Regions from separate parts of the Nissabacter archeti genome, predicted to be linked through region 3. Evidence: predicted binding sites of a transcription regulator. Region 3 holds the regulator's gene; each other region holds the start of a gene.
What was found. The regulator PhoB, encoded in region 3, activates phosphate uptake and scavenging genes when phosphate is short. The targets are predictions, from matches to a motif close to CTGTCATAAAACTGNCNNAT.

Region 1 (5,225 bases), on a different contig from region 3:
CGGCTCCCCGCCGGTCAGGCGCACTTTTTCCGTGCCCAGTTCAGCAAAGGCACGGGTCACGCGGCGGATCTCATCCAGCGAGAGAAAACTTTTTTTGGCATGACCGGTGGATTTATAGCCATCCGGTAAGCAATAGGTGCAACGGAAGTTGCACACGTCAGTAATTGACAGGCGCAGGTAATAGAACTTGCGCGCAAAAGCATCGGTAAGTTGGGGCACCAGTAACACCTTTCCAAATACGGGAGATGCAGGCATTTCTGCCTCGCACCCTGGTGGCTTACGCCACGGCCAGGGCGCCATATCATTTGTGTGAAGGTAATGACTTAGGCGCAAAGGCTAGGAGTTTGATCATCCACCGGTCGCCTGTGGCGGGCGGTGAAGACCCTGTTGAGAGGGAAATCTTAGCGCTAAATCCGCGCCGGCGCCAATCCGCATTTTCGCTATATATCTTGATATATAACGTATTTTGGCGCGCAACCGCTTGCTTTGTATCCGTGAGTAACAGCCGGTAAAAAAATCAGGTAAAATCGCCGCCGTCACGCCGGGCCTTTCTGCACGGCCCACGATTTCCCTTGGTAAGGAGCAGTATGCGCAACAGAACATTGGCCGATCTGGACAGAGTGGTCGCCCTCGGCGGAGGCCACGGCCTGGGCCGGGTGATGTCCGCCCTTTCCTCGCTCGGCTCCCGGCTGACCGGCATCGTCACCACCACCGACAACGGCGGCTCCACCGGCCGCATCCGCCGCTCTGAGGGCGGCATCGCCTGGGGGGATATGCGCAACTGCCTGAACCAGCTGATCACCGAACCCAGCGTCGCCTCGGCGATGTTCGAATACCGCTTCAACGGCAACGGGGAGCTGGCCGGGCATAACCTCGGCAACCTGATGCTGAAAGCGCTGGATAACCTCAGCGTGCGGCCGCTGGAGGCGATCAACCTGGTGCGCAGCCTGCTGAAGGTGGAAGCACAATTGATCCCGATGTCAGAGCATCCGGTGGACCTGGTGGCGCTCGACCACGAAGGCAACCCTGTGTACGGCGAAGTGGACGTAGACCAGTTGCAGCATATGCCGCAACAGCTGATGCTGTCGCCGCCGGTGCGCGCCACCGCGGAGGCGATCGACGCCATCACCCACGCGGACATCATCCTGATCGGGCCGGGCAGCTTCCTCACCAGCCTGATGCCGCTGCTGCTGCTGGATGAGCTGGCCACCGCCCTGCGCCGCAGCGCCGCGCCGATTATTTACATCGGCAACCTGGGGCGTGAGCTGAGCGTGGCGGCGGCGTCGCTTTCGCTGCCGGACAAACTGGCGCTGATGGAGCAGCGCATCGGCCGCAAAGCGATCCAGGCAATCATTGCCGGGCCGCGGGTGGACACCGGCGGCATCACTGACCGGCTGATCGTCCAGCAGCCGCTGGAAGCCAGCGACATTCCCTATCGCCACGACCGCGAATTACTGCGGCTGGCGCTGGAAAGCGCGCTGCAACGGATGAAATAATCCGTTACACCGTCAGTGACAACAAAAAACCGCCATCAGGCGGTTTTTTTCAGGGCTGCTTCCAGGGATTGCCGTGCTGGGTGTCAATGTAGAGTTCTTCGACTTTCTGCCGCGCCCACGGGGTACGGCGCAGGAATTTCAGGCTGGATTTGATGCTGGGGTCGCTTTTGAAGCAGTTGATGCTGATGCGTTGGGCGAGGCCCGGCCAGCCGTAGTGCGCCACCAGCGCCGTCAGCAATTGCTCCAGCGTGATGCCGTGCAGGGGATCTTTCGGGGTGTGGGAAGCCTTGTTTTGCGTCATCGCCGTGTCGCCTCTGAAATCGGGGGCGCACACCTTAACAGGTTTGTGCGCCCCGGCAAACCATCAGGAGGCAGCGATGAACTGCTCGCGCAACTGATGGATCTCATCACGCACGCTGGCCGCTTCCTCGAACTCCAGGTTCTGCGCATGGACATACATTTTCGCTTCCAGCTCGCGGATTTTGTTGTCCAGCGCCTTCGGCGACAGCGCCTCGTAAGTCGCTTTGGCTTCGGCCGCGCGTTTGCTCTGCTTGGTGCGCGAGGTCGGCTGGCCAAGTTGCAGGATGTCGGCAATGCGTTTGTTGAGGCCCTGCGGCGTGATGCCGTGCTCCTCGTTGTACGCCTGCTGTTTGGCGCGGCGGCGCTCCGTCTCTTCAATGGCACGCGCCATCGAGTTGGTGATCTTGTCCCCGTAGAGGATCGCCTTGCCGTTGAGGTTACGCGCCGCACGGCCGATGGTCTGGATCAGCGAGCGCTCAGAGCGCAGGAAGCCCTCTTTGTCCGCGTCCAGGATCGCCACCAGCGACACCTCCGGCATGTCCAGCCCCTCACGCAACAGGTTGATGCCCACCAGCACATCAAACTCGCCCAGCCGCAGGTCGCGGATAATCTCGACGCGCTCCACGGTGTCGATGTCTGAGTGCAGGTAACGCACCCGCTCGCCGTGCTCCTCCAGGTATTCGGTGAGATCCTCGGCCATACGCTTGGTCAGCGTGGTGACCAGCACCCGCTCGTTGATCGCCACGCGTTTGCGGATTTCCGACAGCAGGTCATCCACCTGGGTGCCTACCGGGCGCACTTCGATCAGCGGGTCAAGCAGGCCGGTCGGCCGCACCACCTGGTCAATCACCTCGCCGCCCGATTTCTCCAGCTCATAGTTGCCCGGCGTGGCGGAGACGTAAATGGTCTGCGGGGCCAGCGCCTCGAACTCCTCAAAGCGCATCGGCCGGTTGTCCAGCGCGGACGGCAACCGGAAGCCGTACTCCACCAGCGTCTCTTTGCGTGCGCGGTCGCCGCGGTACATGCCGCCAATCTGCGGGATGGTGACGTGGGATTCGTCAATCACCAGCAGGCCGTCCGCCGGCAAATAGTCAAACAGCGTCGGCGGGGCCTCGCCCGGCGCACGGCCGGAGAGGTAGCGCGAATAGTTCTCGATGCCGGAGCAGTAGCCCAGCTCGTTCATCATTTCCAGGTCAAACTGGGTACGCTGGGTGATGCGCTGCTCCTCGAGCAGTTTGTTGTTCTCCAGCAGCGATTTGCGGCGGTCGGCCAGCTCCAGCTTGATGCCCTCCATCGCCTCAAGGATGCGCTCGCGCGGCGTGACGTAGTGGGTTTTCGGGTAGATGGTGAAGCGCTGCACATCCTGCTCCAGGTGGCCGGTGAGCGGGTCAAACAGTGACAGCCGCTCCACTTCCTCATCAAACAGCTCCACCCGCAGCGCCAGATCGTCTGACTCCGCCGGGAAGATGTCGATCACCTCGCCGCGCACGCGGAAGGTGCCGCGCTGGAACGCCTGGTCGTTGCGGGCGTATTGCAGCTCCGCCAGACGGCGCAGGATCGAGCGCTGGTCGATTAACATGCCGCGCGTCAGGTGCAGCATCATTTTCAGGTAAGCGTCCGGGTCACCCAGGCCGTAAATGGCGGAGACGGAGGCCACCACCACCACATCACGCCGCTCCAGCAGCGCCTTGGTGGCGGAAAGGCGCATCTGTTCGATGTGCTCGTTCACCGCCGCATCTTTCTCGATGAAGGTGTCGGAGCTGGGCACGTAGGCTTCCGGCTGGTAGTAGTCGTAGTAGGAGACGAAATACTCCACGGCGTTCTCCGGGAAGAACTCCTTCATCTCGCCATACAGCTGGGCCGCCAGCGTCTTGTTGGGTGCCAGCACCATGGTCGGCCGGTTGAGGTCAGCGATGACGTTGGCCACGGTAAAGGTTTTGCCGGAGCCGGTCACCCCCAGCAGTGTCTGGTGCGCCAGCCCGTTCTCCAGCCCCTCTTCCAGACGGCGGATCGCCTCGGGCTGATCCCCGGACGGCTTGAAATCGGAACGCAGTTTGAACACTTTACTCATTGATAGGCTACCTGTTGGAGAGACGCGGCTGGCCGCCGCGAGAAAACCTGACCCAGCCCGCGACGCGGAAAGGGGTTACACGGCTACTAAGTATGGAAGCCGGAGCGATTTTTGCCAGCCCTATTCTACTGGATATAATTCCAGGTTCAAGTACGCTTTTTCGGCACGTTGGTTGTGCAACGCCTTTCTGCCTTTGGGCAGCCCGGCATTACATGACCAAAAAATGATATTTTTATCACAGGTTGACTTTTATCCCCAGAACGCGTCGCAAATTAACCTGGTGAGAAAAATGAGACAACCTCGCAACAAAATCATCACCCCCTTTTTTTTCTGACTTGTTTTTTACTAATTTACTGATAAAAAAGCACTTTTGTAAAAAGCGGGCTTTCGCGCCAATCTGGGCGCAAGCCGCGCCCCGCCTTGCTTACAGCCACTTTTCGCACGCTCATGCACAAGGTTATCCACAGGAATAGTGGATAACTCACACAGCGCCATGTGCGGCGGGAGTTGGCAAAAAAGGCGCTTTACCGGCCCGATGAGGATTAATGGGCTTTTTTTAGTTAATTTTATCCCGGTTTGCCTGGCTATTTATGCTGATAAAGACTAATGCGCCCTCTTGCCAAACCGCAGAACGCCGTTTTTAGCCCAGGCGGTGAGGTCAGCCACTATGGCACCGGTTAAGAGTGCACCAGCATCACCCCGCAGGCACCGGCAAGGTGCAGACCCGCCTCCCCCGGCACGCTAATGGTTAACTGCGCTTACCGGTCAGGGGATGTTTTTTTAGTCGCAAACCGTTAACAACCGTGTAACGTTATTCTTTTTTCCTGCCCATGGTAAGTTGGCCTGCGGATTGCTTAATGGTAACGGCGCGGGCAGTTTTTCCCTGTTTCAGGGCGCGGCGGGATTTCACTGAAAGCGTGCGCAGGCGACTTGTTTTGTCCCGGCCGGCCAACATTTTTCATGATTAATCACTGCCGTAACACCGTTTACCTGCGCTTTTGCCTGGGTGCCATCCCGCATACCGGCCGCAGAATCTGCTGGCGATGGCGTCAATCAGCGGGCCTTGTCCTGCCGCAGCCTGGCCCGCCCGCCCGCTGCGTTAACGGGCATCGTGCACGCCGCAGGTGCTGTCTCTGCACTGCCCCGGCGGCTCGTCGGCCGGGGCAACCACACCATGAACCATCGCGTATCGGGAGAGTGCCTGATGTTAAGCGTAAAAGCAGTCAACCAGTTCTATGGACCGACCCACACCTTATGGGACGTTAATCTGGAGTTGCCGCGCGGCGAATGCACCTGTTTGCTGGGGCGGGCGGGGGTCGGCAAAACAACGCTGGTGAACTGCATCATGGGGCACCTGC
Region 2 (5,225 bases), on a different contig from region 3:
TCGGCTGGATCAGCGTTGCCGGCACCTATTACCTGCAAACCCACCGGCTTGACGGCGTAGTGTTCCTGCCCGCGACCGCCTGTGGCCTGCTGGCGGCGGCCGTGCTCAACATCAACAACCTGCGGGACATCGACAGCGACAGCGCCAACGGCAAAAATACCCTGGCGGTACGGCTGGGCGCACGTAAAGGGCGCTACTATCACGCCATGCTGCTGGCGGGCGCGGTGCTCTGTTTTACCCTGTTTGCGCTGTTGTACTTGCACAGCCCCTGGGGCTGGCTGTTTGTGCTGGCGCTGCCGGTGTTGCTGCGCCACGGGCGGTTTGTGGTACGGGAACAGCAAGCCTCGGCGATGCGGCCGATGCTGGAGCAGATGGTTAAAGCCGCGCTGTTAACCAACGTGTTGTTTGCGCTCGGTGTGGTGCTGAGCATCAGTTAATTCATTATGGCTGAAGGCAAAGTTAACAATTGATGATTTTGCCAACATCCGCCAGAAAGGGATATACTGGATATTCCTGCATCAACCAGACGTTAATCCTATGAAATACGATACTTCCGAACTGTGCGATATTTATCACGAAGAGGTGAACGTCGTTGAGCCTCTGTTCTCCAACTTTGGCGGGCGTACCTCATTTGGCGGACAGATCACTACCGTGAAATGTTTCGAAGATAACGGCCTGCTGTATGATCTGTTAGAAGAGAATGGCCGCGGCCGGGTGCTGCTGGTTGATGGTGGGGGGTCGGTGCGCCGGGCGTTAATCAATGCCGAGCTGGCGCGAATTGCCACGCAGAACGAGTGGGAAGGGCTGGTGGTTTACGGCGCGGTACGCCAGGTGGACGATCTGGCAGAGATGGACATCGGCATCCAGGCGATGGCCGCCATCCCGGCCGGGGCTGCCGGTGAAGGCATTGGCGAAAGTGATATCCGCGTCAATTTCGGCGGGGTGACGTTCTTCTCCGGCGATCATCTCTATGCAGACAACACCGGGATTATCCTGTCGGAAGATCCGCTCGACATCGAATAAGCCGCGTCCGGGGCAAGTTCGCCGGGCAACAAAAAGGCACTCTGCGGAGTGCCTTTTTCGTTCTGACTTTACACCCTTGCGGCGTGCGCCGGGTGCGAGGGAATCAGACCTCTTCCATTTTTCCCAGCAGGGCACGCAGACGATCCTGCCATACGTGCTGCTCTTGTTTCAGCTGCTCATTCTCACGCACCAGCATTTCGTGGTGGCTGCCGGCATTCTGAACTTCCTGAGAGAGCGTGTTGTTCTTCTCTTTCAGTTCTTCAATTTCCATTTGCAACAGGGTGATGGTGTCAATCGCCTGCTGAACTTTCGCTTCTAATCTCTCAAAAACTTCAAATGACATTCTTAATTCCTCTTATGTGCGTAAGGCGTACAGCTTGTTGTGTCGTCCGCTCCAGGGGAGGCAGAGGCAGCAAAACGGCTTAGTTTTGAAAACAAGCGCCCTTTTCGAAACGCTGCGGCTGAATCAGCTCGGCGCGCCGCTTGAACAAATCCGGTTGTATTTAATAAAGTCGATTGTATGTAGCCTGTCTGCCGCTGTCTAGCCACATCCCGGCGTTAACCGGGCTGAGTGCGCCATTTTATTCCCCTCATTTGCCGGCCCGGCAAAAAAGCGTGAACCACCACGCGCAGGCGCCTGACGCGAAACGGTAAGATGACCGGTTTACAGATGCGCGATTAGCGTAAATTGGCGAGAAAATAACGCGTATTCGCTCATTTTTATGACAGACCACACACATTTTAAGTTCGCTATTTCTCGTTTTTGCTCGTTAACGATAAATTCACATTGTGTTCTCATTTCTAAAATGAGCAATTAAGTGAATTAACCTTTGTTACATCACAGCGACCAACAATAACTTATGAACCTTACCGTCTGTAGGACTTCACTATGAGCCAATTAACCAGCACTACCCTGAAAGGCCAATGCATCGCCGAATTCCTGGGAACTGGTCTTATCATTTTCTTCGGCGCCGGTTGTGTGGCGGCCATGAAACTGGCGGGTGCCAGCTTCGGACAGTGGGAAATCAGCGTCATCTGGGGCCTGGGCGTGGCCATGGCGGTGTACATGACCGCCGCCATTTCAGGTGCCCACCTCAACCCGGCAATCACCATCGCGTTATGGCTGTTCGCCTGCTTTGACGGCCGTAAAGTCGCCCCGTACATCCTGGCGCAGTTCGCCGGGGCCTTCTGTGCCGCCGCCCTGGTCTACGGCCTCTATTACAATCTGTTCTTTGTGTATGAACAAGGCCACAATATGGTCCGCGGCAGCGTGGAAAGCCTTGACCTGGCGGGAATTTTCTCGACATACCCTAACCCGCACATCTCGATTTTGCAGGCATTTATTGTGGAAACCGTTATCACCGCTATTCTGGTCTGCCTGATTATGGCCCTGACCGATGACGGCAACGGTGTGCCGCGCGGCCCACTGGCCCCGCTGCTGATTGGTTTGCTGATTGCGGTGATCGGGGGGTCTATGGGCCCGCTGACCGGCTTCGCCCTGAACCCGGCGCGTGACTTCGGCCCGAAACTGTTCGCCTTCCTGGCGGGCTGGGGCAAAGTCGCCTTTACCGGCGGGCTGAGCATCCCTTATTTCCTGGTGCCGATCTTTGGCCCACTGGTGGGGGCGTCCCTCGGTGCCTTTGGCTACCGCGCCCTGATTGGCCGCCATCTGCCGTGCGAAGTGTGCGAGACAGACGAGAAAGCCAAAGCAGCCCCTCAGCCTACACAGCGCAAAGCGTAAGCAATAACGCGTTCCCGGTTAACTTTTTGCAGGATGATTATGATGACGCCAGAAAAAAAATACATTGTCGCGCTTGATCAGGGCACAACCAGTTCCCGCGCGGTAGTTCTCGATCACGATGCCAACATTGTGGCGGTTTCCCAACGTGAATTTACCCAGATCTACCCGAAAGCGGGCTGGGTTGAGCATGACCCGATGGACATCTGGGCCTCCCAAAGCTCAACACTGGTGGAAGTGCTGGCACATGCTGACATCCGTTCTGACCAGATCGCCGCGCTCGGGATTACCAACCAGCGTGAAACCGCGATTGTCTGGGATAAAGAGAGCGGCAAACCCATCTATAACGCCATCGTCTGGCAGGACCCGCGCACCGCGGACTACTGCGAGAAACTGAAAAAAGAGGGGCTGGAAGAGTACATCCAGCACACGACCGGGCTGGTGATTAACCCCTATTTCTCCGGCACCAAGGTGAAATGGATCCTCGACCACGTGGAGGGCGCCCGTGAGCGCGCCAAGCGCGGCGAACTGCTGTTCGGTACCGTGGACACCTGGCTGGTGTGGAAAATGACGCAGGGCCGCGTGCACATCACCGACTACACCAACGCCTCACGCACCATGCTGTTCAACATCCATAAACTGGAATGGGATCAGCGGATGCTGGAGATCCTGGACATCCCGCGGGAGATGCTGCCGGAGGTGAAATCCTCGTCAGAAATTTACGGCCAGACCAACATCGGCGGGAAGGGCGGCACGCGTATTCCTATCGCGGGTATCGCCGGTGACCAGCAGGCGGCGCTGTACGGCCAGCTCTGCGTAGAACCCGGCATGGCGAAAAACACTTACGGCACCGGCTGCTTTATGCTGATGAACACCGGCACCGAAGCCGTGACCTCGACCCACGGCCTGTTGACCACCATCGCCTGCGGCCCGCGCGGCGAAGTGAACTATGCGCTGGAAGGGGCCGTGTTCATCGGCGGCGCGGCGATCCAGTGGCTGCGTGATGAGATGAAACTGATCAGCGACGCGGCGGACTCCGAGTATTTCGCCCTGAAGGTCAAAGACTCCAACGGCGTGTATATGGTGCCGGCCTTTACCGGCCTCGGTGCCCCCTACTGGGACCCGTATGCCCGCGGCGCACTTTTCGGCCTGACCCGTGGCGCAAACGCCAACCATATTATCCGCGCCACACTGGAATCGGTGGCGTACCAGACGCGTGACGTGCTGGAAGCGATGCAAAACGATGCCGGCACCCGCCTGCAAACGCTGCGCGTGGATGGCGGCGCGGTGTCTAATAACTTCCTGATGCAGTTCCAGTCTGACATTCTCGGCACCCGCGTGGAGCGCCCGGAAGTCCGTGAAGTGACGGCGCTCGGGGCGGCCTACCTGGCCGGCCTGGCGGTGGGCTTCTGGAAAGATCTGGACGAAGTGCGCGCCAAAGCAGTGGTCGAGCGTGAATTCCGCCCGAGCATTGAAACCACAGAGCGTAACTACCGTTATGCCGGTTGGAAAAAAGCGGTTGCCCGCGCCCGCTCCTGGGAAGATCACGAAGAATAACCTGCCCCTTCAGGCTCCCCTTACCGGGGAGCCTGCTCTCCTGCCCGGTTCCCTGCCCCGCTTTCCCCTGTGTTACACTTCTGCGCATCTTCCTTACCGCAGACAGGTTTGCCATGAAACGTGAATTAGCCATCGAGTTTTCCCGTGTAACCGAAGCCGCCGCACTGGCGGGCTATAAATGGCTGGGCCGGGGCGATAAAAACGCCGCTGACGGCGCGGCTGTCCATGCCATGCGCATCATGTTGAATAACGTGGATATCGATGGCCGGATTGTGATTGGCGAAGGGGAGATTGATGAAGCGCCGATGCTCTACATCGGGGAGAAAGTCGGCACCGGAAAAGGGGACGCCGTCGACATCGCGGTGGATCCGATTGAAGGCACGCGCATGACGGCGATGGGCCAATCCAACGCCCTGGCGGTGCTGGCCGTGGGCGACCACGGCACCTTCCTGCACGCACCGGACATGTACATGGAAAAACTGGTGGTCGGCCCCGGTGCACACGGCAGTATTGACCTGACGCTGCCGCTGGAACAAAACCTGCGCAACGTCGCGGCCCGGCTCAACAAACCGCTGGCTGACCTCACGGTGATCATTCTGGCCAAGCCGCGCCACGACGCCACCATCAGGCAGCTGCAACAGCTCGGGGTGAAAGTCTTTGCCATCCCTGACGGTGACGTGGCCGCGTCTATCCTGACCTGCATGCCGGAAAGCGAAGTGGATGTGATGTACGGCATCGGCGGTGCGCCGGAGGGCGTCATCTCGGCGGCGGTGATCCGCGCACTGGACGGCGACATGCAGGCCCGGCTGTTGCCGCGCCATGAAGTCAAAGGGGAGAGTGAAGAGAACCGCCGCATCGGTGAGCAGGAGCTGGCACGCTGCAAAGCGATGGGCATTGAGGCCGGTCA
Region 3 (5,225 bases):
CACCGGCAGGGTCTCCACGGAGGCGAGCGTTGCGCCGTCAAACTCCAGCAAATAGACGCTTTTGGTGTTGTTGGCTTCGTCAAAGCTGAGCGGAATCGGTGACCCGCTGTAGCGGATATGGTGGCTTTTTGCCACGCACTGGGCGCGGTGGATATGGCCGAGGGCGATGTAATCCGCCGGCGGGAACGCCTGCGCGGGGAAGGCGTCCAGCGTGCCGATATAGATGTCACGCACCGAATCCGAGGTGGAGACGCCCACAGTAGTCAGGTGCCCGGTAGCGATGATCGGCAGCGGCAGGCCCAGTTCGTCCCGTTTGGCCAGTGCAGCCTGATGCAGGCTCTGGTAATGGGCGGCGATCGCCTCCTGCAGGGCGAGCTGTTTTTCGCTGCCGGACTGGCCGGCGCGGCTCAGGAGCAGGTCGCGCGGGCGCAGGAACGGGATGGCGCACAACAGCGCGCCGGGGGTGCCGTCGTGCCGGTTCAGCACACAGAGCTGGGGGCGGTTGTCGGCCTTCACATTGGCGATGACCGTGGTATTCAGGCAGGAGAGCAACTCCCGCGACTCGTTCAGCGTGGCGACGGAGTCATGGTTACCGCCCAGCACAATCAACTGGCAGCGGGTACGCTGCAACGCCACCACAAAGCGGTTATAGAGCTGGCGGGCGTAGCTCGGCGGCGCGCCGGTATCAAAGATATCCCCGGCGACCACCACTGCATCCACCTGATGGGCTTCAACCTGTTCAATCAGCCAGGTCAGGAACGCCTGGTGCTCCGCTGCGCGGCTCTTGGTGAAAAAGACCTGGCCAAGATGCCAGTCAGATGTATGAATCAGGCGCATAACACTCTCGCTTTGTATTGCCTGCCCCGGAGGGCGGAGGAGGCTGATTATAAACGCCGTCGCGCCGTGATGTCGTGGGGGAAACCCGTTACGGTTTGCGAGATGCTTTCCAACTCCGTCATTTTATCGCCTGTCCGGCTACAATTAGCAGTAAGGTATGACCAATTCCCGTGCTGAATGGACGCGCTAGACTTATTCATAAATGTGTCATAAAACTGACGCATAATGGCGGCCGCACACAAACGTGATCGCTAACCTATTGGCAGGATTGACGATGGCAAGACGTATTTTGGTGGTTGAGGATGAAGCCCCGATTCGGGAGATGGTCTGTTTTGTTCTGGAACAGAATGGTTACCAGCCGTTGGAAGCCGAGGATTTTGACACCGCGCTGAACCGGCTGGCGGAACCTTTTCCCGATTTGGTATTGCTCGACTGGATGTTGCCGGGCGGTACCGGGTTGCAATTTATCAAGCACATGAAGCGTGAAGCGATGACACGTGACATCCCGGTGATGATGCTGACCGCGCGCGGCGAAGAGGAAGACCGGGTTCGCGGGCTGGAAGTGGGCGCGGATGATTACATCACCAAACCCTTCTCACCCAAGGAGCTGGTGGCGCGCATCAAAGCGGTAATGCGGCGCATCTCGCCGATGGCGCTGGAAGAGATGATTGAGATGCAGGGGCTGAGCCTCGACCCTTCCTCACACCGGGTGATGGCGAATGAATCCCCGCTGGAGATGGGCCCGACCGAGTTCCGGCTGCTGCACTTCTTTATGACCCATTCAGAGCGGGTGTACAGCCGTGAGCAACTGCTGAACCACGTCTGGGGCACTAACGTCTATGTAGAAGACCGGACAGTGGACGTGCACATCCGCCGCCTGCGCAAGGCGCTGGAGAGCAGCGGCCACGATCGCATGGTGCAGACCGTCCGCGGGACGGGTTACCGATTCTCAACGCGCTACTGATGTCGCGGCGGAGACCATAACGTGCTGGAACGTCTATCCTGGAAGGGGCTGGCGCTGGAGCTGGTGTTGTTCTGCCTGCCCGGCCTGCTGCTGGGGCTGCTGTTCGGCGGCCTCGCCTGGTGGCTGCTGGCCAGCGTACTGAGCGCGTTGGGCTGGAACTACTATAACCAGCTCCGGCTCTCTTACTGGTTATGGCTCGACCGCAGCATGACGCCGCCCACCGGCCGCTGGAGCTGGGAGCCTGTCTTCTACGGCCTTTACCAGATGCAGCTGCGTAACCGGCGGCGGCGGCGTGAGCTGGCGCTGCTGATCAAGCGTTTTCGCAGCGGGGCGGAATCCCTGCCCGATGCGGTGGTGCTGACCACGGAAGAGGGCATGATTTTCTGGTGCAACGGCCTGGCCCAGCAACTGCTGGGGCTGCGCTGGCCGGAAGATAATGGCCAGAACATCCTTAACCTGCTGCGCTACCCGGAGTTTACCCGCTACCTGCAAGGCGAAACCTTTACCCGCCCGCTGACGCTGGTGCTGAACAACGGCCACCATGTGGAATTCCGCGCGATGCCCTACTCTGAAGGGCAGTTGCTGATGGTGGCACGTGACGTGACCCAGATGCGCCAGCTGGAAGGCGCGCGGCGCAACTTCTTCGCCAACGTCAGCCATGAGCTGCGCACGCCGTTGACGGTGTTGCAGGGCTACCTGGAGATGATGGGCGAGGAGACGCTCGAGGAACCACTGCGCAGCAAAGCGCTGCATACCATGCAGGCACAGACCCGCCGCATGGACGGGCTGGTGCAGCAGTTGCTGACGCTGTCAAAAATCGAGGCCGCGCCGCCGCCGGACATGCAGGAGCGGGTGGACATCCCGCGGATGCTGCGCATGTTGCAGCCTGAGGCGCAGGCGTTGAGCAATAACCAGCACCAGATCGAATTCCGCATCAATGAGGCGCTGAAGGTGTTCGGCAATGAGGATCAGTTGCGCAGCGCCGTCTCTAACCTGGTGTATAACGCCGTGAACCATACCCCGCCCGGCACACGCATTGAGGTCTCCTGGCAGCGTACCGCGCAGGGCGCGCAATTCTTGGTCAGTGATAACGGGCCGGGCATCGCCGCTGAGCACCTGCCGCGCCTGACGGAGCGGTTCTACCGGGTCGATAAGGCGCGTTCGCGCCAGACCGGCGGCAGCGGGCTGGGGCTGGCCATCGTCAAACATGCGCTTAACCACCACGACGCCCGGCTGGAAGTGCTGAGCGAACCGGGCGAAGGCACCCGCTTTATGTTTACCCTGCCAAAACGGCTGATTGTGCCGGATGCATTGACTCAGGGCGCGACACAGACATAATTACCCGCTTCAGCCCCCTTGAGCCACACAACCCATGATTTCACGGCATTGCCGGCAGGCCCTGGCCTGCCTCCTGTTTTTGCTGCCGGTCGCATTTTCCTGTTTGCCGGTGTCCGCTGCTTCCCCGGCTTCCGGCCCTGCTGCGCCTCCCGCCAACCGGATGCTTTCCGGTAACCTCTCCAGCGTCGGGTCTGACACGCTGGCGACCCTGATGGCGTTGTGGGGCGAGGGCTTCTCGCGCCGTTTCCCAGGGGTGAATTTACAGATTCAGGCGGCCGGTTCCTCAACGGCACCCACCGCGCTGGCTGCCGGGGCGGCCCAGCTGGGGCCGATGAGCCGCCCGATGAAAAATGCAGAGATCGCCTCCTTCCGCCAGCGTTACGGTTATTCGCCGCTGGCAGTGCCGGTGGCCGTGGATGCGCTGGTGGTGCTGGTCAATCAGGATAACCCGTTGACCGGCCTGACCTGGGACCAGCTGGACGCCATTTTCTCCATGACGCAGCGCTGCGGTGAGACAGGGCAGCTACGCCGCTGGGGGGATGTCGGCCTCGGCGGCAGCTGGGCCAACCGCCCCTTTGCACGTTATGGCCGTAACTCGGCGTCCGGCACCTATGGCTATTTCAAATTACGGGCGCTGTGCGGCGGGGATTTCCTGCCGCAGGTCAATGAGTTGCCCGGCTCCTCCTCGGTGGCACAGGCGGTGGCCGGTACGCTGAACAGCATCGGCTATGCCAGTATCGGCTTCCACACCAGCGGGGTGAAAGCGCTGCCGCTGGCCGAGGATGGCCAACACTTTATCCAGCCCACCGCGGATAATGTGCGCAACGGCCACTACCCGTTGACCCGTTTCCTCTATATCTACGTCAATAAAGCGCCGGGCCAGCCTTTGGAACCGCTGACAGCCGCCTTCTTCAGCCATGTGCTGTCAGAGGCCGGGCAACGGGTGATCACCCGTGACGGCTATCTGCCGTTGTCGCCGGAAAAACTGCGCGAAGTGCGTGCGTTGCTGGGGCTGGCGGAGTAGCGGGGGAGCAGGGAGATAAAAAGGGCGCGCGGCATGGGCAGGCCGCCGCGCGCTTGCCTGATTAACGGGGGCAGACCGCCAGCGTCAGGTACTGCTTGCCGGCCAGGGTGATCGCGCCGGTGAGGGTCTCCTGGTTCGCCTCGCGCAGGTTCAACCGGTGGATCAGCTGTTCGCCGCCGCTGTGAATGTTGAAGGTTTCAGGCGTGTCGCCGGGGTTAAACAGCCGGATAATCAGGGCGTTATCTGTGCCTGGTTTGCACATGCTCATGAAAATGCGGGGGTTGTCGACCGCCAGATGCATGGCCGCCGCAGGCGCAGGGTGGTCAGGGAGGGGGATCGTAAACCGCTCCAGCCGCTCCTCAAAGGTGTTCAGGCTCTGCACATGATAGGCCAGGTAATGTTCGCGGTAGTTATTGACCGCGCGATACACGCCGGCCTCCTCAGTGCGGGGGTCATCAAGCAGCAGCGCGTAGTCAAACGTCATGGTTTGCTGCATCAGCGCATCCGGCGTGTGCACCACTTTATTGTTGATGCCGGATGCCCGCCCCGGCCGCCACCGGGTGTCATCTTTACCCAGCAGCCCCACGCTGCGGAACAGGGTTAACGCAATGCTGTTCTCCTCCGGCACGACTTCATACTCTTTGATGCCTTTGGTCATTACGCCGAAAACGCAGTGCGGGCCTCTGAGGCAGACCACGTTTTCCAGCGTGTGGATCGGCATGGGTTTTTCGACAAACCCGGCTTCCCGCCACCCCGGCACATAGCGGCTCACCGTGTCGCGCCGGAGCATCGAATAGCCCTGGTCGGCATAAGAGCAGGCAGGCCGCTCCACCGGCGTTTTTATCTGCACCCGCAGGCGGTGTTCAGTCATGGTGTTGTGCAGTTCGTGGTGCACCCGCACCAGCGGCTCCTGGTGGCGCAACTCAAGCCGGGTCAGGAGGGTCAGCGGCTGATCCTGACGGCCCGCCTGGCGTTCCGCCATCCCTTGCGGCAGCGTCAACACCGAGGATAAGGTCATGATAGACACCAGCGGGCCGGTTTCTGTCGCCACCAGGCTGAAGG

Region 1: a site for PhoB is predicted at 4,089-4,108, ahead of uvrB (excinuclease ABC subunit UvrB). Genes of this name have one in related genera too.
Region 2: a site for PhoB is predicted at 1,733-1,752, ahead of JK232_RS19795 (MIP/aquaporin family protein). Genes of this name have one in related genera too.

What each region holds. Positions count from the first base shown of each region.
Region 1 covers NZ_JAERKB010000008.1:31,420-36,644, reverse strand. Annotated here, with positions in the region: gene moaA (GTP 3',8-cyclase MoaA) at 1-219, opposite strand, end outside; molybdenum cofactor riboswitch at 210-355, opposite strand; gene yvcK (uridine diphosphate-N-acetylglucosamine-binding protein YvcK) at 588-1,496, shown strand; gene JK232_RS11875 (VF530 family protein) at 1,546-1,797, opposite strand; gene uvrB (excinuclease ABC subunit UvrB) at 1,861-3,867, opposite strand; gene JK232_RS11865 (ATP-binding cassette domain-containing protein) at 5,072-5,225, shown strand, end outside.
Region 2 covers NZ_JAERKB010000016.1:34,865-40,089, forward strand. Annotated here, with positions in the region: gene JK232_RS19780 (1,4-dihydroxy-2-naphthoate polyprenyltransferase) at 1-437, shown strand, start outside; gene rraA (ribonuclease E activity regulator RraA) at 538-1,023, shown strand; gene zapB (septal ring assembly protein ZapB) at 1,127-1,366, opposite strand; gene JK232_RS19795 (MIP/aquaporin family protein) at 1,913-2,764, shown strand; gene glpK (glycerol kinase GlpK) at 2,804-4,318, shown strand; gene glpX (class II fructose-bisphosphatase) at 4,432-5,225, shown strand, end outside.
Region 3 covers NZ_JAERKB010000003.1:103,491-108,715, forward strand. Annotated here, with positions in the region: gene sbcD (exonuclease subunit SbcD) at 1-837, opposite strand, end outside; gene phoB (phosphate response regulator transcription factor PhoB) at 1,112-1,801, shown strand; gene phoR (phosphate regulon sensor histidine kinase PhoR) at 1,823-3,139, shown strand; gene JK232_RS04905 (PstS family phosphate ABC transporter substrate-binding protein) at 3,177-4,163, shown strand; gene JK232_RS04910 (glycoside hydrolase family 38 N-terminal domain-containing protein) at 4,225-5,225, opposite strand, start outside.